Regions from separate parts of the Ochrobactrum sp. PL_is501 genome, predicted to be linked through region 2. Evidence: riboswitches for the same ligand, from Rfam matches in the RefSeq annotation. Region 2 holds a riboswitch; each other region holds the start of a gene.
What was found. Region 2 has a riboswitch for cobalamin ahead of AC0TOF_RS11655 (ABC transporter substrate-binding protein). Riboswitches for the same ligand answer to the same signal wherever they lie in the genome.

Region 1: linked by a shared signal. The riboswitch ahead of AC0TOF_RS19880 (CbtB domain-containing protein) and the one ahead of AC0TOF_RS11655 (ABC transporter substrate-binding protein) in region 2 are both predicted to bind cobalamin.
Region 3: linked by a shared signal. The riboswitch ahead of AC0TOF_RS20085 (TonB-dependent receptor domain-containing protein) and the one ahead of AC0TOF_RS11655 (ABC transporter substrate-binding protein) in region 2 are both predicted to bind cobalamin.

What each region holds. Positions count from the first base shown of each region.
Region 1 covers NZ_JBVPGR010000040.1:60,440-67,457, forward strand. The annotation lists gene cobN (cobaltochelatase subunit CobN) at 1-1,972, opposite strand, end outside; gene cobW (cobalamin biosynthesis protein CobW) at 1,972-3,021, opposite strand; gene cobU (bifunctional adenosylcobinamide kinase/adenosylcobinamide-phosphate guanylyltransferase) at 3,026-3,547, opposite strand; gene AC0TOF_RS19875 (CbtA family protein) at 3,553-4,266, opposite strand; gene AC0TOF_RS19880 (CbtB domain-containing protein) at 4,414-4,602, opposite strand; cobalamin riboswitch at 4,654-4,890, opposite strand; gene AC0TOF_RS19885 (cobyric acid synthase) at 4,940-6,391, opposite strand; gene AC0TOF_RS19890 (isobutyryl-CoA dehydrogenase) at 6,573-7,018, shown strand, end outside.
Region 2 covers NZ_JBVPGR010000035.1:82,415-89,432, reverse strand. The annotation lists gene AC0TOF_RS11665 (ABC transporter ATP-binding protein) at 245-1,039, opposite strand; gene AC0TOF_RS11660 (FecCD family ABC transporter permease) at 1,036-2,091, opposite strand; gene AC0TOF_RS11655 (ABC transporter substrate-binding protein) at 2,088-3,116, opposite strand; cobalamin riboswitch at 3,299-3,532, opposite strand; gene AC0TOF_RS11650 (Bug family tripartite tricarboxylate transporter substrate binding protein) at 3,741-4,691, shown strand; gene AC0TOF_RS11645 (tripartite tricarboxylate transporter TctB family protein) at 4,688-5,185, shown strand; gene AC0TOF_RS11640 (tripartite tricarboxylate transporter permease) at 5,201-6,745, shown strand; gene AC0TOF_RS11635 (hypothetical protein) at 6,949-7,018, opposite strand, start outside.
Region 3 covers NZ_JBVPGR010000040.1:110,498-117,515, reverse strand. The annotation lists gene rbbA (ribosome-associated ATPase/putative transporter RbbA) at 1-2,575, shown strand, start outside; gene AC0TOF_RS20090 (ABC transporter permease) at 2,577-3,689, shown strand; cobalamin riboswitch at 3,798-4,020, shown strand; gene AC0TOF_RS20085 (TonB-dependent receptor domain-containing protein) at 4,171-6,036, shown strand; gene AC0TOF_RS20080 (ABC transporter substrate-binding protein) at 6,050-6,889, shown strand; gene AC0TOF_RS20075 (FecCD family ABC transporter permease) at 6,882-7,018, shown strand, end outside.

The DNA of each region.
Region 1 (7,018 bases), on a different contig from region 2:
CGATGTCGCGCACGAGATCGAGTATCTGCCCTTTCAATCTCAGCAGACGACGCGGATCGACACCGGAGGCTTCGTAATATTCATCCACCAACGCTTCCAGATCTTTCAGCGGCCCATAACTTTCAGCGCGTGTCAGCGGCGGCGTCAGATGGTCGATGATGACCGCACCGGCACGACGCTTGGCCTGCGTGCCTTCACCGGGGTCATTTACGATGAAAGGATAGATATGCGGTGTGGAACCGAACACGGCTTCGGGATAGCAGTTTTCCGACAGCGCAAGCGCCTTTCCCGGCAGCCATTCCAGATTTCCATGCTTGCCCATATGCACAATGGCATCAATGCCTGCGACCTCGCGCAGAAACGCGTAGAAGGCAATATAGCCGTGCGGCGGCACCAGATCGGGCGAGTGATAAGTCTCTTTCGGATCGATATTGTATCCGCGTGCAGGCTGAATACCGACAAAGGTCTCCCCCAGCCGCATCAACGGCAATGCGAAAGCGACAAGTTCCTCGGCAAAATAAGGATCGTTTTCCGGCGGGCCCCAGCGATCTCCAACTTCTTTCTGAATCGCAATGGGAAGTCTTTCGAAGAAAGCCTTGTATTGATTCAGTGAAATCGTTTCGCGTATCTCGCGCCCGTCACGCGCGGCATTGGTCGGGCCTGCCGTCAGGACACGCATCAGCGCATCACCATCCGCTGGCAGGTCAGCGACCGAATAGCCGTCGTTCGCCATCGCATACAGGACTTCGACAGTTCCGGCTGGCGTATCGAGACCCACGCCATTGCCAAGCCGCCCATCGCGGTTCGGATAATTGGCAAGGATCAACGCGACACGCCTTTCCTCAGGCGATTTCCGCTTCAACCGCACCCAGTTTGCGGCAAGCTGCGCCACAAAATCCACCCGGTTTTCATGCGGTTCGTGGGTAACGATATTCGCTTCCACTGCCGCATCAAACTGCTTTGCAGACTTGAAGGACACCGCACGCGAAAGCACGCGCCCGTCCACTTCCGGCAAGGCGACATTCATCGCCAGATCACGCGCCAGCAGCCCTTGCTGCGACGATTCCCAGACGGTTTTCGGCGTACCGGAAAAGATGACTTGCAGGACCATATTGCCGCGCTTGTCGAGCACGGTCGGCTTGCGCTCGGCACCCGGTGAAGAAATCGCAAATCCGGTGGCGTTCAAAACGATATCTGGCGGACAATCCTCGAACAGACCGTCGACAACAGCTGCGGACAATCGATCCTTGAGGCTCGAAACGAATATTGGAAGCGGATTGAGGCCCTTGGCCTGCAACGAAGCGATCAGCGCATCGACGGGTTGCGTCTGTCCGCTTTGCACCAGCGCCCGATAAAAAATGATGCCAGCTACAGGTGCCTTTGCATCGCCCCACTGCGTGCGGATGCTGTCCAGCGACGCGACATGCTCTCCCGGCCACCACAGACCGGCCTTGAGCAGAGGTGCGGCACTCTCCGGCTTCTCTGAACCGGCAATCAGTGCAGCGCAATAGTGAAGAAATGCCCCCGTATTCGCCGCCCCACCTTCGATCAGATACTGCCAGAGTTCATTTCGTTCTTGGGCGGAGATCGTCGAAAAACGGTCCAGCCCATGGTCCGGCTTATCGTCTCCCGGCAATACTGCAATCTTGATGCCCTGATTGACAGCACAGGCATGCAGAGCCTCCAGCCCGTAAGGCCAGTAAGTCTCGCCCCCAATGATGCGCACCACAATCAGCTTTGCGTGCCGCGCGGTGCGCTCCACATAAGCGTCTACCGACATCGGATGGGTGAGGCTCAGGAAATTGGCCAGCCGCAAGCTTGGCAGCGCAGGCGCAAGCTTGTGCGCCTGCGCCAGACTGGCCAGTTCTGTATCGGCGGCGGAAAGGAACAATATGTCTCCCGGCGTCTGGCCGAGATCGACGGCCTCATTGCCGTCGCTGATCGTTCCTTTCTGGGCAAGCAGGAGATGCATCAGGCGGCGTCTTTCACCGCTTGGGCAATCGCTGCTTCGTCAATATCGTGCAATCCGATGACAACCAGTCGCGTGGAGCGCGTTTCATCCTTGCCCCATGGACGGTCGAAATAATGCTCAATGCGGGGACCGACCGCCTGCACCACCAGACGCATCGGCTTTCCCGGCACATCGACAAAGCCCTTCAGACGAAGAATGTCATGTTCCGCGATGACCGCTTTTAGCTTTTCCGTGAATAATTTGGGATCGGCGACAGAACCTGTTTCGACGACAAAACTCTCGAACTCATCGTGATCGTGTTCATGTCCATCCGCATGATGGATTTCATGATGCGACTTGCGGTTAGCGATGTCGTCTTCTGTGCCGACACCGAGGCCCAGTAGAACATCGGCTCCAAGCTTGCCAAAGCTTGCAGGAACCATGTTCACCCGGCGCGACGAACGTTCGGCCACATCCGCCTTAACGCTGTCCAGCCTTGAGGCATCGATCAGATCGGCCTTGTTGAGAACAATAAGGTCAGCGGCGTGAATCTGATCCTCAAAAAGTTCCTCCAAGGGGCTTTCATGATCAAGAGATTCATCTGATGCCCGCTGTGCATCAACCTTGTCATGATCATCGGCAAAACGTCCCTCTGCAACAGCTGCCGCATCGATCACCGTGACCACGCCATCGACCGTCACCTGCGTCTTGATTTCCGGCCAGTTGAAGGCCGCGACCAGCGGCTGCGGCAAGGCAAGGCCGGAGGTTTCGATCACGATATGGTCAGGACGATCAGCACGATCAAGAAGCTTGGTCATTGTCGGGATGAAATCATCGGCAACAGTGCAGCAGATGCAGCCATTGTTGAGCTCGATCACATCTTCCTCGCGGCATGTCTCGATACCGCAGCCTTTCAGAATACCGCCATCGACACCGAGATCGCCAAACTCGTTGATGATCAATGCAATGCGTTTTCCATTGGCGTTTTCCAATAGATTGCGGATCATCGTCGTTTTGCCCGATCCGAGAAAACCCGTGATAACGGTTGCGGGAATTTTTTGTCCCTGCATTGATTTATCCCTTCATCTTGAGCGGCAGCCCTGCCGCCATGAAATAAACTTCGTCCACGATCGCAGCCACTGCCTGGTGCAGAAAGCCTGCATGATCGCGAAATTCCCGTGCCATACGATTTTCCGGCACGATGCCAAGTCCAACTTCGTTTGAAACCAAAACGACTGGCCCGGCGAGGTTTGGCAGCATCACGACCAGATTTGCCGTCTCTGTCGCTATATCGCGTTCGGCCATCATCAAATTGGTCAGCCACAGGGTCAGGCAATCGACCAGCACGAACCGGTCGGCGGCAGCATGCGATGTGAGTGCGCCGACGAGATCAAGCGGCTCTTCCACAGTCTGCCATTCGGAACCACGCCGGTCGCGATGAATGGCAATGCGGTTTTCCATTTCCTCATCGAAGGCGCGCCCTGTTGCCAGATAAAGCGGCTTGAGCCCCGAGGATTCGATCATTTTCTCGGCATAAGACGATTTACCCGAACGGGCTCCGCCAAGAACCAAAACCAGTTTTCCGGGCGAAGCCATTTTCGTCAGCCTCCAATCTCGGACGATGCATAGTGGTGGATGAACCAGCCAAGCGCGAGACCAATCACCGCCCACATGAACAGGTTCGTCGCCAGCGAAGCGACCGCGTATTGCGAAGCAAGCAGCGAGGGAACTGGCGACGAAATATCCTCTGGATGCGGAGCACCATAAAGATGCGGCGCCATGATCAGCACCAGCCCCGATATCTTCGCCAAGGTTTCCTGACGCAAAGCGATGAGATAGATACCGAGGCCGCTCAGCACCACGGTTGTAGTCCACCAGAGCTGGCGTTCGACCAGATCCGCCGCAGGCATTGCCGGCAATTCTGGCGACAGTCCCAACGCAGGCAGAAATGCGACTGTGAAGAAACCCGCAACACCCCAATAGATACCATTCTGCACCGTGATGCGACGTCCGATAAGCAGGGCTAGCCCGCCAAGCAGCAGGGCAAAACCGGCCCCGGCCACGAGATTGGCAAGAATCGTATTGCTCAGCCGTCCAAAAGGCAGCTCCGCTCCTTCTTCTCCAGCATCTGCAGGAGCGGCACCATGATCGTGAGGCGCAGCTTCCGTCTCGCCATGGCTGTGGCCACCACCAGCCTCTTCGTAGGTTTCGGCCTGCAGGATCAAAGGCACTGTTTTCAGATACATAACAGGCGTGACCAGCAGCCCGGCCAGAAGACCGGCGGCCAGTGTCGCCAACAAATAACGGATCAACATTTCTGTCCCTCAATACGGTTTTCGGAACAAGACGCGCATAAAACCAACCAGATAGAACATTTCCAATGGTTCAATCAAAACGGGAAATACTCTAGCCGTGCGGCATCGAGCCTTGTTCAACTTCAATTCCGAAAGATGTCAAACTGCTCAGTGACAGGGAAAACCATAGGAATGGCGCGTGTCATGTGCCGAATCGTGCAGCGTGTCGGAATGGGCAAGCCCTACGCCGTAAATCAGGAACGCGCCGAGGAGCAGTGAAGCGACAGCTGTGCTCAGTCGGGCAGCGAGCGGCATTGCGAGTATGTTGGAAACAGTATCTTGAGTTCGTGCAGCCATGACAACCTCCGTGCAGGCAGCAGGGAAAAACCTCCCATGGGGCTCGGGCTCAATGCCCTCACGCAACAGGCAGGTCTCCTGGCTCGCGGGTCGTGGGGATCGAAGCGACCTTCCCAGAAGCTCTCAGCTTCCAGTGGTTACCGGTTTGTCCGGTTTGCTTCTTCCCTCTCCGCTCTACAGTCGCGGGGTCGGCTGCGATAAAGACGCCCGGAATGGGTCCGTCCGTCGCATTCCCTTTTGGTATCGCCGGGATTCGTCCCGACAAAGACCTGTTGCATGACTTTGGACACTAGGCTTTCCCCCTATCGGCGTCAATCGCAGCCGACAATTGGAGAGCTTATTTCAAGTCAAACAGCGCATTGATGTCGAGACACGCTTCCAGCCCTTCGGCCAGTTCATCCAGTGCAGCCTCGACACCGGCGCGATAGTTCACTGAACTGCCATGCACCCCGAGACTGTGCAGAAATTTCCGACGAAATTCGTCCGCATTGAACACGCCATGCAGATAAGTCCCCATGATGCGTCCGTCCGGCGATATGGCTCCATCATCGTGCTCGCCAATTCGGGCGAAAGGCCGTGTCATATCTGGCCCGGTCGTGCGACCGATATGAATTTCATAACCTTCAAGCAGAGTATTATGAAGAAGCGAGGTCGCCCGCACATTGCGGACCACTTTTTCAGGCTCCATAACTGTTTCGATATCGAGAAACCCGAGACCATAGATGCCCCGCGCATCCCCCTCAATACCGGCAGGGTCGCTAATGTGGCGACCAAGCATCTGAAACCCGCCGCAAATGCCCAACACATGGCCACCCCGCTTCACATGGGCAGACAATTGCTGATCCCAGCCATTATCCCGTAACGCCCGCATGTCGGCTATCGTAGATTTTGTGCCGGGCAGCACCACAAGTCCCGCATCCGCAGGCAGACTGGAACCTGGCGGCACCATGACCACCTCTACATCGGGTTCTGCCTTTAGCGGATCGAGATCATCGAAATTGGCAATACGCGGCAACATCGGCACTGCGACGACAAGCGCCTTTTTGTCTGCGCGCGCAGCCCGCTCCAGAACGACCGAATCCTCGGCAGGCAACCGCGATACCGCGTCCATCCACGGAACCACTCCAAATGAGCGCCAGCCGGTAAACCGCGTGATTGCTTCAAGACCGTCATCGAAAAGCGAAATATCGCCCCGGAACTTGTTGATCAGAAAACCGCGAACCATGGCGCGGTCTTCTTCCGGCAAAATCGTGTGGGTGCCGACCAGAGAGGCAATCACGCCGCCTCTGTCTATATCACCGACGAGAACAACAGGGACACCAGCCTGTGTCGCAAATCCCATATTGGCAATGTCGCCCGCGCGAAGGTTGATTTCAGCGGGCGACCCAGCACCTTCCACCAGCACAATATCTGCGCATTCGCTGACTCGGGCGAATGATTCCATGACCGCAGCCATGAGCTGCGGTTTCAACTCCTGGTAATAACGCCCACGCGCTTCGCCCCGCATCTGACCCTGAACAATAACCTGGCTGCCCATATCCGTCTGCGGCTTCAGCAGAACCGGATTCATATGCACCGAGGACGGCACGCCGCAAGCCAGCGCCTGCAGCCATTGAGCACGACCGATCTCACCCTCGTCATCGCTGACAGCGGCATTATTGGACATGTTTTGCGGCTTGAACGGGCGTACCTTCAGTCCACGATTGCGCGCAAGGCGGCAAAGCCCGGCGACAAGAACACTCTTGCCGACGTCTGAACCGGTTCCCTGAAACATGATTGCGCGTGCCATCGACTGCTGCGTAGCTTAATCTGATCCCGCTGGCAACGGGACCCCGACCGGTACGCGTCTATGCAAAAATGCGCATCAGTTTATTACAAATGTGAGCAACATTATTCCACTGGAGCGTTGGCAGCATCCTGCTCTTATGCTCTAGTCGGACCATGAAAGCGGTGCTCATAGGGAGGAAACCATGGATGCTGCCGACCAGAACCAGTTCGAACTGAACGAAGAACAGCTTGCCATTCAGGATATGGCGCGCGCCTTCGCCAGCGATCGCGTCGCCCCTGATGCATTGCAATGGGATCGCGACAAGCATTTCCCGGTGGACATCCTGCGTGAGACCGGGCCGCTCGGCATGGGCGGTATTTATGTGCGGGAAGACGTCGGCGGCTCGGCGCTGAAACGGCTCGATGCAGTGCTTATCTTCGAGGCTCTTGCCACGGCTTGCCCGACATTTTCGGCTTTCCTGTCCATTCATAACATGGCTGCGTGGATGATCGACGCTTTCGGCGATGAGGACCAGCGCCAGCGCCTCCTGCCGCAACTGACCTCGATGAACTGGCTGGCGAGCTACTGCCTCACAGAACCCGGTTCCGGTTCCGACGCGGCGGCACTCAAGACCCGAGCCGTGCGCGA
Region 2 (7,018 bases):
ATGCGCTGAGGCCTTATACCCCGATCGTCAACGGAATGGAAACAGATCGTCAATAAAACAGGTCAAATTACTGTGATTAAACTGAATAAAAAGCGCAACTTATCATGATGTTAGCTATATTTTAGGTATAAATACATTAGTTAATTCTGTTTTATAATCCTATTTGTTACCATATTTATTAGAACGTACGCATGAAAAACGATAACGGCCAGCGGCGACCGCGATGCGGTCGCCCCAGCCCCGATCAAGCTGAATATCGGAGTTTCGGAGAACACCGGTTCGGCGCCCGATAACGAATGTGGCAACCATCGATGCCATGATATTCGATATCAACTTCGACACCGAAAACTTCCGCGATCCGCCCTTCCTGCAACACCTCGCGCGGCGTGCCCAACGCGACGAGATTTCCCTTATCCATCACCGCGATCCGGTCACAAAACATCGCGGCGTGGTTCAGGTCATGCAAGGCGGCCACGACTGTCAGCTTCTGACGGCGAACCAGATCCAGCAGCCCGATCTGGTGCCCGATATCAAGATGATTGGTCGGCTCGTCCAGAAGCAAAATCTGCGGCTCCTGCGCCAAAGCGCGAGCTATATGCAGACGCTGCCGTTCGCCGCCCGAGAGCGTGTGCCAGTAGCGGCCCGCCAGATGAGCCATATCGACATTGACCAGCGCCCGGTCAACGATTGCATCATCTTCCGCCGACCACGGCGATAGCGCCCCAAGATAAGGCGTCCGCCCCAGTTCGACGGCCTGACGCGCCGTAATACGGTCTGTCGTACCCGCCTGCTGCTCGACCAGCGCCAGTTGCCGTGCAATCTCGCGGTGGCTGAAACTGCTGATCGGCGTGCCGCAGAGGTTCACCTCGCCGACGCGACACCGGCGCACGCCGGACAGCAGCGACAGAAAACTGGTCTTTCCCGAACCGTTCGGCCCGATGATGCCAAGAAACTCCCCTTCCGCCACGTCCAGTGAAACATTGCATAAAATCTCGACATTGCCTGCCGACCAGCCGACATTGTGGGCCGAGAGGATCATGACGCAGCCCTCCTTTGTCCAAGCAACAGGGCGAAGGCGGGCGCACCGAACAGGGCCGTGATGACGCCGATTGGGAGAACCTGCCCCGGAATAATGACGCGCGACAGGATGTCGGCGACGATCATGAAGATTGCCCCGATGAGTGCCGCCGCAGGCAGCAGCCTGCCATGCCGAACCCCAACCACCATGCGCGCTGCATGGGGTATGACAAGGCCGATAAAGCCGACAGAACCGACGATGGAAACCATCACCGCCGTCATCATGGCGCTGACACCGATCAGCACCGCATAGACGCGCCGCGCAGGTATGCCGAGCGAAGCGGCGGATTCGGTTCCGAAGGTAAATGCATCGAGCGCACGCGCATGCCACAGGCAGATGACAAGGCCGATCAGGCAGGCAGGCAGGGCAAGTGTGACGTCCGGCCAGCGCACGCCGGAAAGGTTGCCCAAAAGCCAGAACATGATGCCGCGTGCCTGTTCAGCATTTGCGGCCTTGGTGACAATGAACGAGGTCAGCGCATTGAAAAGCTGCGAACCGGCAATCCCGGCGAGAATGATTGCGCTGCTGCCGCGTCCGGCCCGTAGCGCCAGCAGGGACACGAGGCCGAAAGCAATAATCGCCCCGATAAACGCACCCAGCGACAGCGTCAGCACGCCAGCTCCGACGCCAAGGATGGCAACGCTGACCGCCCCGGTCGAAGCGCCAGCCGAAATGCCCAGAATATAAGGATCGGCAAGCGAATTTCGGAGCAGCGACTGCAAGATGACGCCGGATATTGCGAGCGACGCGCCGCAACATGCAGCGATGACCGCACGGCTGAGGCGATAGCTCCAGACAATCCCTTCATCGATAGGCTCAAGCGCATATCCGGCGTTCCACAGCCGGTTGGCCACGGTTTTCGCAACCACATCGAGCGGTATCGCCGTTTCGCCTATCGCGGCACCGAGCCAAAGGGCAAAAAGCAGGAGGACAAGAGAAAAGGCCAGAAAGAGCACGCCGGAGCGTGCCCTCCCCTTTTGCTTGAAGCCCGCTGTTGCTGCCCGCGCCGTCACTTGTTCAAATCCGAGTTTGCGATATTGGCGGCGAGTGTCTCGATGCCTTCGATCACGCGAAGCGAAGTACTCATCGATTGCGCATCCATGTCGAAGACATGCTTGTCCTTCACCGCAGGCATCAGCTTCGTGACCGCATCACTGTCGAGGAACTGGTGCTTGACGGCGATGTCGTCAGCCGGGTAGCGACGGCGATCCAGCTTCGCGGCCACAATCATCGACGGGTTCGATTTCGCAATCGTTTCCCATCCGACCGTTGGCCACTCTTCTTCGCTGTCGATCACATTCCTGATGCCGAGCGCTGAAAGAATATAGGCGGGTGCGCCGAACTTGCCCGCGACGTAAGGGTCAGCATCGACCTGCGCGCTCGAAAACCAGACGACAGCCGACAGTTTTCCATCAGCGGAAGCAATCTTCTTGCGAGCCGCCGCTTCACGGGCTTTCAGGTCGACGACGAGTTTCTGGCCGCGATCCTGCACATTGAATATTTCCGCCAGTTCGGTGATTTCCTGATAGACGATGTCCATCTTGAACGCTGCCGTGCGAACGCCGTCGCCGCCACCGGAATTGTCCTTGCCGACACAATCGGACGGCGATGTGTAAGCGGGAATGCCCAGTTCCTCGAACTGTTCGGGCTTCGCCACAATACCCGTCGGGCCGACATGCCATTGAAAATCAGCCGTCACGATTTCCGGCTTTTCCGCCAGAACGCTTTCAAAGCTCGGATCGTTATCGGCGAGCCGCTTCACCTTGGCATTGACCTCCTCGAAGCCCTTGAGAACAGGGCCGAACCAGACAGCGGTCCCGACAAGCTTGTCGCCCAGACCAAGGCTGTAGAGGATCTCCGCGGTGCTCTGGCCGACAGCGACGGCACGGGTGGGCGCCTGTTTGAACGTGACCTCGCGGCCGCAATTTTTCAACGTCAGCGGATAGTGCGTTTCCGCCGCCTGTGCAACCAGGCCGCCAGCGAGAAATGTAGCCGCACAAATAGCGAGATGAAACGGCATTTTGCCGAAAATTTTCATGGATATCCCCGATGTAACTGAGAGAAGAAAGTCCTGTCAGGCGACGGAAAAAATCCGGCGCGGAAGGCGGACAGGCATATCCGGGGACATGTCGAAATCATGCGATGACGATGGAAGAATGCGTCCTGCGACGCGGAAATCTGTCATAACCGGCTCCTGCTCCGGGCATCCCCGCCCGTGACAATGGACAACACTAGACGGCAGGTCTCCTGGCTCACGAATATCTGCTGTTCATCTGCCTTCCCGCGCTTCTCCGGCACAGTGGCATGACGCTTTCAACGTCACGAGGATGAACGGCAATCCGCTTACAGTTGCGGGGGCAGCCACGGTCTTGGCCCCTTTTCGGGTCGTCCTCACCGTGTTCCCTATTAATCCCCTTCGCTCTCGGTCGGGGAACCGTCGTTATACTATTACGTCGGCATGGCGTCGCCGTCAAGCGCATCCCGTCGGCTATTTTGGCGTGCCGTTTTCAGGTGCGTTGCTGAAATAGCGGCCAAACTATTGTCGCATATGCTGGCCTATTGAATTTGTTTTCGCTAATCTCCATGTAGTTTGCTCCCGCTAGAGGAGCGGGACTTGGGGAGGTCCGCCGAAGGGCGGCATATATTCCATTTGGGAGGACATATGCGTAGATTCATTCTGGCCCTGACGTCGGTGGCGGCGTTGGCTATGGCAGGCTCTGCTTCCGCGGAAGACTACAAGGTGCTCGCGCCTGCCGCTCCGGGCGGCGGCTGGGACCAGACGGCGCGCACGATGCAGAGCGCGCTTCAGGACGAAAAGATTTCCGGCAGCGTGCAGGTCATCAACGTTCCGGGCGCTGGCGGCACCATCGGCCTCGCGCAGTTCGTGAACCAGAACAAGGGTGATCCGAGCCAGCTCATCGTTGGCGGCTATGTCATGGTCGGCGCTATCCTGACCAACAAATCGCCGGTCACGCTGGACGCCATCACGCCGATTGCGCGTCTTACGGGCGAATATGAAGCCATCGTCGTACCGGCTTCTTCCGACATCCAGAACCTTGGTGACCTTGCCGCGAAGCTGAAGGCTGATCCGGGCTCCGTTTCATGGGGCGGCGGTTCTGCCGGCGGCACCGACCACATCACCGCTGGTCTTTTTGCCAAGGCGGCAGGCGTCGACCCGACCAAGGTCAATTACATTGCTTTCTCCGGCGGCGGCGAAGCGCTTGCGGCCATTCTCGGCAATCAGGTGACTGTCGGCATTTCCGGCTACGGCGAGTTCGAAGCCCAGATCAAGGCAGGCACGCTGCGCATCATCGGCATTTCCAGCGACGAGCGCGTGGAAGGCATCGATGCCCCGACCTTCAAGGAAGGCGGCGTGGACGTTTCGATCCAGAACTGGCGCATGGTGGGTGCGGCTCCCGGCATCACTGCCGAACAGGAAGCCGCCATCAATGCCGATATCGAGAAGATGGTGAAGTCGGAATCCTGGCAGAAGGCACTCAAGGACAAGGGTTGGGCGAATACCTATCTCGCCGGTCCGGCGTTCAAGGAGCAGCTTGCCAAGGACGTTGCCGCAACTGAAACCATCCTCAAGGAAATCGGCCTCGTCAAATGACAGGATCAGACCAGCAGGAAGCGCGCCGCCCCGAAAGGGCGGCGCCAGATTTCGCCGCTCTTGTCATCGCCCTTGTTCTTGCAGCTGTCGCCATCGCCATCGCCTGGTCGACAACCTATGGAAACGATGTGACGAGCTATTCGCCGGTCGGTCCGAAAACCGTTCCCTATGTTGTCGCAGCCGGATTGTTCGGCCTTGCGATCTGGACGGTTTTCGAGGCGCTTCGCGGCGATTTTCCCGAGCGTGAGCATCAGGAAATCGCCCCGATGGCCTGGATCATCGGCGGTCTTGCCATCCAGATGCTGACGATGAAGACCGTCGGCTTTTCCCTGTCTACCGGCCTGCTTTTCGCAGCCACCGCACGCGGCTTCGGCTATCGCAAATTCTGGATCAGCGTTCCCGTCGGCATCGTCTTCGCCTTCGTGATCTGGTTCATCTTTGCGCGCGGCCTGCAGCTGTCGCTGCCGTCCGGCTGGCTTGAACAATTCGTTTAGGGACGGAGCGCTTTCATGGATACTGTCGCACTTCTCGCCAACGGACTTCTGGTGGCGCTTGAACCGTCGAACCTTCTTTATGCGCTGATCGGCGTCACGCTTGGCACAGCCGTCGGCGTGCTGCCCGGAATCGGCCCGGCACTCACCGTCGCGCTGCTGCTGCCCGTCACCTACAAGCTCGACCCTTCCGGCTCGCTCATCATGTTCGCGGGCATTTATTACGGCGGCATGTATGGCGGCTCGACCACGTCGATCCTGCTCAACACGCCGGGCGAAAGCGCCTCCATCGTCACCGCGCTGGAGGGCAACAAGATGGCCCGCGCCGGACGCGGCGGCCCCGCACTTGCAACAGCTGCCATCGGCTCGTTCATCGCGGGCCTGATCGCCACGCTGGCGCTGGCCTTCGTGGCGCCGTGGGTCGTGAAATTCGCCCTGTCCTTCGGTCCGTCCGAATATTTTGCGCTGATGCTGCTCGCCTTCATGACGGTTTCAGCGGCCTTCGGCGATTCCACGCTGCGCGGCCTGACCTCGCTGTTCATCGGCCTTGCGCTCGGACTGATCGGCATCGACCAGCTGACCGGTCAGGCGCGTCTCGTCATGGGGACCCCGAACCTGCTCGACGGCATCAATGTCACGACACTTGCGGTCGCGCTGTTCGCCATCGGCGAAACGCTGGCGGTCGTGTCGAAGAAGCTCGGCCCTGAAGATGAGGTCATCGCCGTCAAGGGTTCCGTCTGGATGACCAGGAATGACTGGAAACGCTCGTGGATGCCGTGGCTGCGCGGCACCGCCATCGGCTTTCCGATCGGGGCCATGCCGGCAGGCGGCGCCGATGTGTCGAGCTTCCTTTCCTATTCGGCGGAACGGCAGTTCTCGAAACATCCGGAAGAATTCGGCAAGGGCGCTATCGAAGGCGTGGCGGGACCGGAAGCGGCCAATAACGCCTCGGCAGCCGGAACCCTCGTGCCGCTTCTGACACTTGGCCTGCCTACCACTGCGACGGCGGCAATCATGCTTGCCGGTTTTCAGCAGTTTGGCCTGCAACCCGGCCCCCTTCTCTTCGTGACCAACGCCACGCTGGTGTGGGGCCTGGTGGCGAGCCTTCTCGTCGCCAACCTGATGCTGCTGGTTCTCAATCTGCCGCTGATCGGCCTGTGGGTGAAGATGCTCACGATCCCGCGCCACTGGCTCTATGCAGGCATTCTGGTTTTCGCCACGCTTGGAACCATCGGGGCGAATGCCTCCACCTCGATGCTGTTCGGCCTGCCGGTGTCGTTCGAGCTTGGCCTGCTTCTGGCATTCGGCGTGCTGGGCTATGTGCTGCGGCGCTTCTCATATCCCATCGCGCCGGTGGTGGTTGGCCTCATCCTCGGACCGATGGCCGAGAAAAGCCTGCGTCAGGCGTTGCAGATCAGCCAGGGCAACCCGATGGCTCTGGTGCATTCCTGGGTATCGATTGTGCTGATCGCCCTGGCGATTGCCGCCGTCGTCGTGCCGATGATCATGCGCCAGCGCGGCAAGGGCGAATTGCTGAGCCAGATGGCGACGGATGAGGACTAGAGCATTTTCGAGCCAAAAGTGCGGAGCGCCTACGCGGAGAAATCAGTCTGATTTCTGATCCCGCTTCGATGCGTAGGATAATGCGACGAAACAAATAGTTGGAGCGGTTCCAATGATTCCGTTTTAACCGGAACCGCTCTAAACGACAAAAGCCCGGCATTGCCGGGCTTTTTACTCATATACACATACGCTTACTTGATTGCTCAACCCTGAATACGACGGAACTGATCGACGTCGATGCCAAGCGTCTCAAGGTCCTGGGCAGCAGGCTTC
Region 3 (7,018 bases), on a different contig from region 2:
ACAGGGCCGCATAGAAGTCCTTGGCGGGGATATTTCGGACAAGCGGCATCTTCAGTTCGCTTATCCGCGCATCGCCTATATGCCACAAGGGCTCGGGAAGAACCTCTACCCCACGCTTTCGGTCTTCGAGAATATCGATTTTTTTGGACGGTTGTTCGGGCATAATCGAAAGGAGCGCGAGCGGCGTATCGCCGATCTTCTGGGGCGCACGGGCATGTCGCCCTTCGCAGATCGTCCGGCTGGCAAGCTTTCAGGCGGCATGAAACAGAAGACAAGTCTCTGTTGCTCGCTCATCCACGATCCTGACCTGCTTATTCTAGATGAACCGACAACCGGCGTTGACCCATTGTCCCGACGCCAGTTCTGGGAGCTGATTGACGATATTCGCAAGGATCGTCCGGGAATGAGCGTCATCGTCGCGACGGCCTATATGGAAGAGGCCGAGCGCTTCGACTGGCTTGTAGCTATGAATGACGGGCAGATTCTGGCGGCGGGTACGCCGCAGGAATTACTGCGGCGCACCGGCACGCCGAATCTGGATGCTGCCTTTATCGGGCTTCTGCCGGAAGAATTGCGAAAAGGTCATCAGGAGATCGAAATCCCGCACCGTGATTTCGGTGCCAATGCTGAAATCGCCATTGAGGCAGAACACGTCACTGTTCGTTTTGGCAATTTCACTGCGGTGAATGATGTAAGTTTTCGCATCGCGCGCGGTGAAATCTTCGGTTTTTTGGGCTCCAATGGTTGCGGCAAGACCACAACAATGAAGGTGCTGACCGGGTTGCTGCCTGCCAGTGAAGGGACAGCGAAACTGTTCGGGCGCGAAGTCGACCCTAAGGATATCGATATACGTCGCCGTGTCGGCTATATGACGCAAGCATTCTCACTCTATTCGGAACTGACGGTTCGTCAAAATCTGGAACTTCATGCCAAGCTCTTCGGTATGGAGCCGGTATTGACCGAACAGCGTATCAAGGAATTGAGCGAGCGTCTGGACCTAACCAGTGTCATGGATGCGTTGCCGGATGCTATGCCGCTTGGCATCCGCCAGCGCCTGTCATTGGCTGTGGCCTTGATCCACTCGCCCGACATTCTCATTCTTGATGAGCCCACATCTGGTGTGGACCCGGTGGCACGTGATGCTTTCTGGCAAATCCTCGGCGATCTGTCGCGCAAGGACAATGTGACGATCTTCGTTTCTACCCACTTTATGAATGAAGCAGAACTTTGCGACCGGATTTCGCTGATGCATGCTGGTAGGGTTTTGATCAGCGATACGCCGAAGGCGATTACGGAAAGTCGCCATGCGGAAACTTTGGAGGAGGCCTTCGTAGCCTATCTTCAGGATGCGATTGGCGAGACAGAGCAGCCCGTGCAAGCGCCAGCAGCACTGCCGGATCAAACTGCAGAGATAGATGAACTGCCTCCAAAGAAAGCTTCAAGCTGGTTGCCCGACTTGCGGCGCATGCTGGCCTACACGCGTCGTGAGGCGCTGGAACTGAAACGTGATCCGATCCGCGCTACGCTGGCGATCCTCGGCAGCGTTATCCTGATGTTCGTTATCGGCTATGGGATCAATCTGGATGTCGAGGATTTGAAGTTTGCGGTGTTGGACCGTGACGATACGACGATCAGCCGCGATTATACGCAGCAGATCGCCGGTTCGCGCTATTTTTCCGAACAGCCTCCCTTGACCGACTACGACGATCTGGACCGGCGGATGCGTGATGGCGAGATCAGTTTGGCTATCGAGATACCGCCGAATTTCGGCGCAGATGTCATGCGCGGACGCCCGGTCGAAGTCGCGGCCTGGATCGATGGCGCGATGCCAACGCGGGCCGAGACAGTCAAAGGTTATGTCCAGGGCATGCATGCCAGCTGGCTGGCACAGAAGGCCCGCGAGCTTTATGGCAGCGCGGCGAGCAGCGGCAGTTTCAATCTGGAGATACGCTACCGGTATAACCCCGATGTGCAAAGCCTCGTGGCCATGGTCCCGGCGGTCATTCCGCTGCTGCTTCTCATGATCCCCGCGATGCTGGCAGTGCTGAGTGTCGTTCGCGAAAAGGAATTGGGTTCGATCATCAATTTTTACGTGACGCCGGTGACGAAATTCGAGTTTCTGTTTGGCAAGCAATTGCCTTACATCGGATTGGCGTTTCTCAATTTCCTGATGCTGACAGCCTTTGCGGTCTTTATTTTTCGGGTGCCGTTTACTGGGAGCTTCCCTACTTATGCGTTGGCCGCGCTGCTCTACGTCATGGTCGCAACCGGCATGGGGCTGGTTCTGTCCACCTTCATGAACAGCCAGATAGCCGCGATCTTCGGAACCGCGCTTCTGACCCTCATTCCGGCTGTACAGTATTCTGGTATCATTGATCCCGTATCGTCGCTGCAAGGCGCGGGTGCGTTTATCGGCAAAATCTATCCGGCGACCTATTTTGTAACCATCTCGCGCGGCGTTTTCTCCAAGGCACTGGGGTTTGCTGATCTCGCGGGTTCGTTGTTGCCCCTAGTGATAGCGGTGCCGGTACTTATGGCGCTCGCCATTGTTCTCCTCAAGAAACAGGCGAGCTAAGATGCGGATATCCAACATATTCCAGCTTGGCGTGAAGGAACTGCGCGGTCTTGCGCGCGATCCGATGTTGCTGATCCTGATCGTTTATGCCTTTACACTTGCCATCTACACAGCGTCCAAGGCGATGCCTGAAACCCTCAACAATGCGGCGATAGCGATTGTTGATGAAGATCAGTCACCGGTGTCGAGCCGGATAACAACGGCTTTTTACCCGCCGTATTTCGTGCCCCCGAAGCTGATTTCGTCCTATGAAATGGATGCCCGGATGGATGAAGGGCTTGATACATTTGCACTGAACATACCGCCGAATTTCCAGCGCGATCTTTTGGCTGGCCGTTCGCCGACAATCCAGCTCAATGTCGATGCGACCCGGATGAGCCAGGCCTTTACCGGTGGCGGCTATGTGCAGTCGATTGTATCGAGTGAGGTGAGCGAGTTTCTCAATCGTTATCGCGGTAGCGCGCAAGCGCCGGTGGAACTCAATCTTAGGGCGCGATTCAATCAGGATTTGAACAAGGGTTGGTTCGGCGCGATCAACAACGTGATTTCATCCGTAACGATGCTCTCGATCATCCTGACAGGTGCTGCCCTTATCCGAGAACGCGAACACGGAACCATCGAGCATCTATTGGTGATGCCGGTGACGCCCGTTGAAATCATGGTCAGCAAGATATGGTCTATGGGGCTGGTCGTGCTGGTTGCTTCTGCTTTTGCACTGGTCTTTGTGGTGCAGGGCCTGCTTGCCGTTCCGATCTATGGGTCGATATCGCTGTTTCTCGTTGGCGCGGCACTACAGCTTTTTGCGACGACCAGCCTTGGCATTTTTCTGGCAACGGCGGCTGGTTCCATGCCGCAGTTCGGTATGCTGCTGATGCTGGTGCTTTTGCCGCTGCAGGTGCTTTCGGGAGGGACAACACCCCGCGAGAGCATGCCCGAGATCATCCAGACAATCATGCTGGCCGCGCCGAACACGCATTTCGTCATTCTGGCGCAATCGATCCTGTTTCGCGGAGCGGGACTGGGCGTCGTCTGGCCGCAATTTCTGGCTCTCATCGTCATTGGTTGTGTGCTGTTCTATTTCGCGCTCCAGCGTTTTCGCGCATTTCTGCGATAGGAAAATTCTTTGAAAACAGGAGGCTGAGTCCATTCCTTGCGAATGTGATTCAGTTTTCTGTGCCGGATTGCGCTTTAGTTGAGTTGCGAATCCTTAACCATGTTGCTATCGCAGTTCTCAGGAAACGGTTCCGCTGTTCAGGCGGATGAAAAGGGAACACGGTGAAGCCATTCTGGCCGATGCCGCGACTGCCCCCGCAACTGTAACCGGAGAGCTATCCTCCACAGCCGCGCAAGCGGTGAAAGCCACTGAAAGCAAGCGTGCGATCGGGAAGGCGGAGGTAAGGCGATGACCCGGAAGTCAGGAGACCTGCCGTATCCTGTCACCCATGCATGGATACGGGGTGTGTCCAGGCGCGGCTGTCCGTGGCGGTGACATTGTTGAAATGTTGCCGTCGGGAAGAAGGGCGTTTTGCGCCACGATCACTTCAACCTGCGGTGCGAGGAAAAGCCGGATCTCCGGTTCGGCGGGTTGAGGAAAAATGCACCTTTTGAAATCATCAGTTCTGCTGGCATCGGCCAGTATTCTTGCGCTGTCATCCACGGCATCGGCACAAAATCTGCCGGACGGCGATGACGTTGTGGTTCTCGACACAATCGTGGTCACACCATTGCGCCGCGCGTCTTCGCTCCAGCGCTCGACATCGTCCGTGACGGTCATCGATTCAGCGGATATCGAGCGTTCAGCCGCTCCCGATCTGCAATCCTTGCTGAAATCCTATAGCGGCATCTCCATAAAGACGAATGGCGGGCAGGGCGCATCTTCGGATATTTATATGCGCGGCATGTCGTCCAAGCAGACGGTCGTGTTAATTAATGGCGTACGCACCGCATCGGCTACGTCCGGTTCCACGGCGCTTGCGAATATTCCCTTGAGCTCCATTGATCGCATTGAGGTCGCAAAGGGTGCCCATTCTGCGCAATATGGTGCTGATGCGATGGGTGGGGTAATCAATATCATCACCAGGCAAGGTGGAGCTTGCGGTGAGCGCTCCTGGTGCGGCAGTCTTTCTACCGGTGTCAGCCATCCCTGGGGCGGGTATGTGTCCGGGTCCGTTCAGGGGCGAAGCAGCGACGGCATCGACTATGCTTTTGGTGCGGCGATCACAGGCACGCAAGGCTATGATTTCACGACGCCGGACGCTTATGGCCATGAGCCGGATCGCGACGGATTTCTGCAAGGATCGTTCAACTTTGCGCTGTCGAAAGATTTCGACTGGGGCAAAATCTATGCCGACGGTCTCTTCAGCCGGGGACGGAACCAATATGATGCCAAGGCACCATCTCCGAACCAGGCCGACAGCACGGCATTTGCCGGCAAGCTTGGAACGCGCATCGATCATTCAGCGGATTGGTCGTCTACGCTGGAATTCAGCACCGGCGTTGACAGCAGCCGTAATTTTCGCAAGGGCGTGAACGGGTCTGACCGGTTTGAAACCAAGCGTTATGGGGTCTTTGCGTCGACCGAGAAGAGTTTCGACACAGGCAATGCCAATCATATCGTGACTGCTGGTGTGGAAGCCTATCGGGAGGAGATCAACACCACGGTTGCCTATGATGAAACCAGTCGCGATCTGGCTGCCATATTTGGCCAGTACTCGCTGGAATACGAGGCGCTACGCGTCGATAGCGGACTGCGTTACGACCACAACAGTCAGTTCGGTGATGTCGTGACCTACAATCTCGGTACGAGCTATGAGGTTTTGCCGGATCTGGTTTTGCGGTCATCCTATGCCACGGGTTTTCGGGCCCCGACGTTCAACGAACTTTATTATCCTGGTTTCGCCAATCCCGATCTGCAACCGGAAAAGTCCCGATCCTATGAAGTCGGCTTGAACTGGCAGGCTACGGCTTCGACCAGTCTCGATATGGCATTTTATCAGACGTGGTTGCGCGATGCCATCATGAGCACGGCGCCATCCTATTTGCCTTACAATATCGCCAGTGCGAAAGTTACCGGATTCGAGGCCACGCTGGCGCATCGTTTTGATGATCGCTGGGGCGTCAAGGGCTCGATCGATCTCAAACAGCCAGTCGATGAGGATACAGGTAGGGACCTTCCTTATCGTGAACGTTTCAAGGCTGCGGCCGAGATCAACTTCATGCCGATTGAAAAGCTCGATCTGACGGCAAGATTGATTTATGGCGGTTCGCGCTATGCCGATGCTGCGAATAGCAAGAAGCTGGGAGACTATGTGACCGCTGATTTCGTGGCACTTTATTCCATCGACAGCCAATCGCAGTTGAAGCTCTCGGTCGAGAATATCTTTGACAAGGATTATCAGACCAGCTCTGGCTATATTGCACCGGGACGTACCATCAATATCGGATTGACCCGGAATTTCTGAGGCTGAACAGAGAATGAAAAGGGCATCCGCACAATGGATCACCAGCTTCTGCCTCGCGGCGGGGCTGGCCCTTTTTGCTCGAAATCCAGCAGACGCGGCGGAAAATTCCCAACGCGTCGTTTCCATCAACGTATGTACCGATCAGCTGGCATTGCTGCTGGCAGATGAGGGGCAGCTAGAATCGGTTTCGTACTTGTCGCAGGACCCGGAGCTGTCCGTCATGGCTGCGAAAGCCCGTAAGATGCCGGTCAATCACGCACAGGCGGAGGAAGTCTTTCTGATGAAACCTGATCTTGTGCTGGCGGGAACCTTCTCATCGAGGGCAACGGTTGGGCTATTGCGGAGGCTTGGCGTTCGTGTGGAAGAGTTCGCACCCGCCCGCTCATTCGGGGATATAGAAGTTCATCTGCGTCGCATGGGTGAGCTGCTCGGAAGACAGGTAGAAGCGCGCAGGGAAATCGATAAAATGAAAGCTGCCTTGGCGGCAATTCGGCCTCCTGCTCGCCACAAGACGGTCGCACTTTATTATGCCAATAGTTACACATCAGGCCGGGGAACGCTGGTCGATGAAGCTGTGCGCCTTGCAGGGCTTGATAATCTGGCCGACAAGGCAGGCGTCAGTGGTTCTGCTCCGCTATCGCTGGAAAAGCTGGTGCTTGAGAAGCCGGACATTCTGGTGCGCAGTTCCAGGGATCGTGCGCCTGCGCTGGCTTTCGAGAATTTCGAGCACCCGGCATTGCGGGCTTTGGAAAAACAGGCGAGGGCGGTGACGATAGCAGATAATCTGACCGTGTGCGGTGGGCCATTCAGCGTCGAAGCCGTGGCAGAACTCGCGGAGGCGGCGCGTGACTGAACGGAACCGCTTCTATCTTCTGCTGGTCGGGCTCGCCCTGCTCGTGGCTTTGCTTTTCGTGGTTTCGTTGCTGACGGGTCCCGCTGCTATCAGTATTGCCGACAGTCTCAAGGCACTTTTCGGCAATGA